Regions from separate parts of the Mycobacterium sp. DL440 genome, predicted to be linked through region 1. Evidence: riboswitches for the same ligand, from Rfam matches in the RefSeq annotation. Region 1 holds a riboswitch; the other holds the start of a gene.
What was found. Region 1 has a riboswitch for glycine ahead of gcvP (aminomethyl-transferring glycine dehydrogenase). Riboswitches for the same ligand answer to the same signal wherever they lie in the genome.
Positions count from the first base shown of each region.

Region 2: it holds a riboswitch for glycine, as region 1 does, so the genes downstream of both, HBE63_RS29230 (L-serine ammonia-lyase) here and gcvP (aminomethyl-transferring glycine dehydrogenase) in region 1, are expected to answer to the same signal.

Region 1 is NZ_CP050191.1:2,604,523-2,607,764, reverse strand. Features, by position in the region: gene gcvP (aminomethyl-transferring glycine dehydrogenase) at 1-2,009, opposite strand, end outside; glycine riboswitch at 2,164-2,262, opposite strand; gene HBE63_RS12630 (MerR family transcriptional regulator) at 2,381-3,001, opposite strand.
Region 2 is NZ_CP050191.1:6,007,571-6,010,812, reverse strand. Features, by position in the region: gene HBE63_RS29230 (L-serine ammonia-lyase) at 1-1,258, opposite strand, end outside; glycine riboswitch at 1,312-1,412, opposite strand; gene HBE63_RS29225 (molybdopterin-binding protein) at 1,587-1,799, shown strand; gene HBE63_RS29220 (TetR/AcrR family transcriptional regulator) at 1,815-2,390, opposite strand; gene HBE63_RS29215 (SDR family NAD(P)-dependent oxidoreductase) at 2,426-3,242, opposite strand, start outside.

The DNA.
Region 1 (3,242 bases):
GCACCGTCCACGTAGACCTGGCCACCCACGTCGTGCACGGCCGCGCAGATGTCGGCGACGTCGTGCTCGTACACCCCGTGCGTCGACGGATAGGTGATCATCAGCGCCGCAATACGATCGGCATGTTCGGCAATCTTGGCACGGAGGTCGTCGAGGTCGACGTCGCCGTTCTCGCGGCAGGCCACCACCACGACGCGCATGCCGGCCAGCGCGGCCGAGGCGGCATTGGTGCCGTGCGCGCTCGACGGGATCAGGCACAGATCACGTTCGGTGTCGCCACGCGAATCGTGATAGGCCTTGATCGCCAGCAGGCCGGCGTACTCCCCCTGGGAACCGGCGTTGGGCTGCAACGAGATCTGGTCGTAGCCGGTGATCCCGATGAGCCAGTCCTGCAGGTCGGCAATCAGCTTACGCAGACCCGGATTGTCCGACGCCGGCGCGAACGGGTGCTGCCGCCCGAACTCGGGCCAGGTGATCGGCTCCATCTCGGCGGCCGCATTCAGCTTCATCGTGCAGGAGCCGAGCGGAATCATGCTGCGGTCCAAGGCAATGTCCTTGTCCGCCAGCATCCGCAGGTACCGCATCATCTCGGTCTCGGTGCGGTAGGAGTTGAATGCCGGATGCGTCAGGAACTCCGATGTGCGCGTCGCGATCCCGGTGTTCACCGGATCGGCCGCGGGGGCGACTCCGAACGCTTCGAGGACGGCGGCCACGTGCTCATCGGTGGTGGTCTCGTCGCAGGACACCGACACGTGGTCGGCGTCGACGCGCCACAGGTTGATGCCGTTGGCCTTGGCGGCCGCGACCACCGCGTCGGCGCGTCCGGGAACCCGGGCCAGCACGGTGTCGAAGAACGTGTCGTGCACCAGCGCATCGCCGAGTGCGGCCGCGATCGCGGCGGCATGGCCGTGAACGCGGCGGGCGATCGCGGTCAGACCTGCGGCGCCGTGGTAGCTGGCGTACATCGCGGCCATCACCGCCAACAGCACCTGCGCGGTACAGATGTTGCTGGTCGCCTTGTCCCGGCGGATGTGCTGCTCGCGGGTCTGCAGCGCCAGGCGGTAGGCCGGCGACCCATCCGCGTCGACGGACACACCGACCAACCGACCCGGCAACTGCCGGGCGTGCTTGGCATGCACCGCCAGATAGCCGGCGTGCGGACCGCCGAATCCCATTGGCACGCCGAACCGTTGGCTGGTCCCGAAGGCGACGTCGGCCCCGATCTCACCCGGCGGGGTGATCACCGTCATCGCCAGCAGGTCGGCACCCACGGCCACCAGTGCGCCACGCTCATGGGCAGCGGAGATCAGGCTCGTCCAATCCACAACGCCGCCACTCGCGCCGGGCAGCTGCACGATGACACCGAAGAACTCACCGTCGGGCAGCCCCTGGCGAAGGTCCGTGGTGACGATCTCGATGCCGAGCGGCTGCGCGCGGGTGGCCAGCACGGCCGCGGTCTGCGTGTACACATCGGTGTCGACCAGGAGTCGATTCGTCTTGGCCTTGCTCGCGCGGTGCATCAGGGTCATGGCCTCGGCCGCGGCAGTGCCCTCGTCGAGCATCGACGCTCCTGCGACCTCGAGTCCGGTCAGATCCGACACCATGGTCTGGAAATTGAGCAACACTTCGAGCCGGCCCTGGCTGATCTCGGGCTGATACGGGGTGTAGGCGGTGTACCAGGCGGGGTTCTCAAGAATGTTGCGCCGCAGCACGGCGGGAGTGAAGGTGTCGAAGTAGCCCTGGCCGATCATCGAGACCGCGGTCGTATTGGAATCGGCCAACTCACGCAGCTCGGCCAGCGACTGCTCTTCGGTGGCGGGTGCGGGCAGGCCCTCCAGGCCTGGGGCGACCCCGTCGGCGTCGAGCGCATCGAGAATGCCTGCGGGCAGTGCCTTGGCGGCGAGTTCGTCGAGTGACGCCACTCCGATCACCTCGAGCATGGTGGCCACGGCGGCGGCGTCCGGGCCGATGTGACGATCGGCAAAACGCGGTTGATGCTGGTCGGACACGACACTCCCCTGAGGCGCAGACGTGCTGAGACGTCGTAGCAGTCCCTCTCCCTCTGTCGTCGACCCGGTCCGGGCGCCTGAGAGATTCAGCCCCCGCTACAGGACCTTTCCCCATGGGCGGGTACCCAGCGGGCACCACTTTCCAGAGGCATCGGGGCCTGGCGCGGTCCTGGGTGCCTGAGAGGTTGACGGAGAGGTATTGCTCCTTCGGCGTCCGTGACTGGCTGTCACGAAACTCTCCCGCACGAGGGCGATGCGTCGGCAATTCTACCGGCCACTCACCTATGCCCGCGAACAGACACTTAGGTACCCGTCAACGTCGAATTTCGGGTACCTAAGTGTCTGCTCGCGGGAGGAACTGTGCGGAAAAGTCAGCCGATTTTGCGGTCGCGACTTTTGCGCCGCGAGGCCAGCTCATCTTCGGGTGACGCGATGGACTCGCCACCGTCGGCACGCTCGCCCGGGAAATCGGCGATGGTGCCGGTCAGCTCACGCATGGCGCCGGACACCGCGATGCCGAACACACCCTGACCGCCCTGCAGCAGATCCACGACCTCTTCGGCCGAGGTGCATTCGTAGACCGTGGTGCCGTCGGAGAACAGGGTGATGTTGGCCAGATCCTGCACACCGCGCTGGCGGAGATGGTCGACCGCGACCCGGATGTTGTGCAACGAGATGCCGGTGTCCAGCAACCGCTTGACGATCTTGAGGACCAGAACGTCCTTGAACGAGTAGAGGCGCTGGCTGCCCGAGCCGGCCGCACCCCGGATGGAGGGAACGACCAGGGAGGTGCGCGCCCAATAGTCGAGCTGCCGGTAGGTGATGCCGGCGATCTGGCACGCACTGGGGCCGCGGTAACCGACGAGTTCGTCGGGCACCGAATCGTCGGGGAACAGCCCACCCTGCACGGGTTCGCCAGCTGGCCTGACAGGCGGCTCCGCGCCGCTCCCGGTCGCCAGATCCAACTCTTCCTGCCGTGGCGTGTCACCCACTGTGAATCCTCTCGCCGATCGAGCTCGCCCGCGTCGTACTTATAGGTCCCGCACCGCAGCAATCTCTACTGTGGCGGTTTGCTGTGAGCTCGAATGTGTCGAGCATACGCTTCCCGCCGGGCCCTGATTGCCCGCTGCGAAGAAAGTATGGCGTTCGAATTCCCGCCCGATTGACTCCCGCGCCGCGTGTTGACACCGGTATGCCCAGTTGAGACGTATCCGTGATCTGCGGTGGCACAGC
Region 2 (3,242 bases), 3.0 Mb from region 1:
GGTGGGTGCCATCGCCCCGCAGTGCCATGCGGGCCGCGTTGATCGCCTTACCCGCCGAGATGGCGTTGCGTTCGATACATGGGATCTGCACCAGGCCGCCGATCGGATCGCAGGTCAGACCGAGGCTGTGTTCCATGGCGATCTCGGCAGCGTTCTCGACCTGTTGCGGTGTGCCGCCCAGGATTTCGGCGAGGCCTCCGGCAGCCATCGACGCTGCGGATCCGACCTCACCCTGACACCCGACTTCGGCGCCCGAAATCGAGGCCCGCTCCTTGTACAGCGAACCGATGGCACCGGCGGTGAGCAGGAAGCGGACGGTCGTGTCGTCCGGATCCGCAATTCCGGCCGAGGTGTAACGCAACGCATAGTGCAGGACCGCCGGGACGATCCCGGCCGCACCGTTGGTGGGCGCGGTCACGATCCGGCCGCCCGATGCGTTCTCCTCATTGACCGCGAGCGCGACCAGGTTCACCCAGTCCTCGGCGAAGGACGGATCACGCTGTGGGTCTTCGGCATTGAGCCGGACGTACCAGTCCTTGGCCCGACGGCGGACCTTCAGGTTGCCCGGCAGGTAGCCATCCCGGGACATCCCGTGGGCCTGACACGAGACCATGACGTCACGGATGCGCAGGAGACGGTCCCGCACCTCGACTTCGCTACGGGACACGCATTCGTGGCGCATCATCACCTGGCTCACCGACAGTCCGTCGCGCTCGGTCAGGGCGAGTAACTCGGCGGCTGTGCGGAAGGACCCGTCGGCGCCTCGTCCCGTCTCACGCTGGTCCGGCTCGGATTCGGTGACGACGAAACCGCCGCCGACCGAGAAGTACGTCTCGAGGTGGACCGTGTCACCACCGGACGAGAATGCCGTCAATGTCATGGCGTTCGGGTGCTGGGTGAGCCGACGGTCCGGTTGCAGATGCATGTCGGATTCGGTCAGCGCGATGATGCTCCGGCCGGCCAACGAGATCTTGCCCTGGCTGCGAACGGTCGCAAGTCGTCGTTCCATCTCGTCGGTCTCGACCGTTTCGGGCCGGTAGCCCTCCAGACCCAGCAGAATGGCCGGCATCGTGCCGTGACCGGCACCCGTCGCCGCCAGCGAACCGAACAGGTCCACCTTGACCTCGGCGACGTGGTCAACCACGCCGCGACCGACGAGTTCGTCGACGAACATGCCGGCCGCCCGCATCGGGCCAACCGTGTGTGAACTCGAGGGACCGATCCCGATCGAGAACAGATCGAACACACTGACCGCCATGAGATGACTCCAATTTCGCGCATCGCGGTGACGCGATGCGTCGTCTGGTGACACCTCCCCGCTCTGTCCTGAAACCTGAGAGCTTCGGCGCATGGCGCCTTTTCCCCTTCGGTAAGCGCGACGGATACGCACGCTGTTCTCCAGAGTTGCCTCGGCACTGCGGTATTGGGCCTGAGAGTTTCCCGGAGAGGATTTGCACCTACGGCACCTCCGGAATCGGAGGTTCTCCCACAATGCGTCATCGACGTTTTGAGTTGTGTAACGGATGCTACCCCCGGCCATGAGCGACTAACGTCGATCCAAACCCACTGATCGACGGAGGCTCGCGATGCGTCTATCCACCCGCAACCAGCTCACTGGGAAGGTCACCGAGGTGTCGATCGGCGCGGTCATGGCGACCGTCAAGGTCAAGCTCGACGGCGGTGAGCAGATCGTCACGGCCTCCATCACGAAGGAGGCGGTCGAGGAGCTCGGGCTGCAGCCCGGCACCCCGACGACCGTGCTCGTCAAGTCCACCGAGGTGATGTTGGGGGTCGACTGACCCGTCTGGGTGCCGTCAATCCGCCTGCAATAAGTCCACCAGCGCACCGGCCAGGTCGTGCATGCCGGTGTCGAGTGAATAGCTCTGCTCGGTGGTCCAGCTGACCACCCCACCGACCAGCGCACCGACGATGATGTCGGCGAGTGTGCGCGGATCATGTTTGCGCGTGACCTCGCCCCTCGCGATGCCGTCCTCGACCAGCTCGACGAACGTCTGATGCAGGCCGTAGCCACGCGGTAGCCGCAGCCCGGTGGTGGCGAACATCGCCCCGATCAGCTCGCGGTAGGTGTCGCCGGATTCTGTGAGCGTTTTTGCGATGTCGTCGAACAGCCCGATGAGCCGCGCCGGCACCGGCTCCCCCGACCGGTCGCGCAGCACCTCCTGAAGGTTGAGCAACCGCTGCTCGGCCAGGGCCGCCAGCATGTCCTGGCGGGTGGCGAAGTGGTTGAAGAAGGTCCGGTTCGCGACGTCGGCACGCGCGCAGATGTCTTCGATCTTGGTCGCGTCAACGCCTTGGGACAGGAAAAGATCGAACGCGGCCTGCAGTATGCGTTCGCGCACTTCCTGTTTGCGCCGTTGCGTTCGATCCATGGCCACCGACTTTACCGATGACGCGGTAAAACCGGTCAGCTGCACAGGGATTCCGAGAGCTCCCACAACTGGGCGGCGCGGTGCGGGTCGACGGCGTATGACGCGACCTCGGGCCGGATTCGGCAGTCCGCCAGGTACACCGAGCCCACGCCGGCCAACTCGGGACTCACCGCGGCCCAGACCTGCGTGGCCGCACCCTGGTCGGGCAGCACGAAGTCGTGAAGGACGTCGATGCGTTCGGCCCTCCGGTTCGGCTGCGCCGGGGTGAGGTCGGACAGTGCGGCGAAGTCGTCGCGGGTCATGTGCCGGGCCAGTGAGGTGGCGACCACACCCGGATGCACGCAGTAAGCCCGTATCCCACGACTGCTCAGTCGACGGTCGAGTTCGACCATGTGCAGGACGTTCGCGGTTTTCGACGCTCCGTAGGCGAGGAACTTGTCGTAGCCCCGCCGCTCCCAGTTGGGATCGTCGAGGTCGATGTCGGCCATCGTGTGCCCGTCGGAAGACAGGATCACCACCCGGGCCGCCGCCGCGGCGGACAGCTGCGGAACGAGCAGCCGGGTGAGCTCGAAGTGGCCGAGATGGTTTGTCCCGAACTGCATTTCAAAGCCATCAGCGGTGCGGCCGAACGGGGTGAACATCACGCCGGCGTTGTTCATCAGCACATCGATGGCCGGGGCGATCCTGCTGATGGACTTGGCGGCGGTCCGCACGCCGGCCAGTGAGGCCAGGTCCAACAGGACCGTGGAGACCCGCGAGCCGGGCACCTCGGTACGGATCCAGTCGGCCGCCTCGGTCAGCGCGCCGGGGTTGCGTGCGGCCAGCACTACATGCGCACCGGCCGTAGCCAAG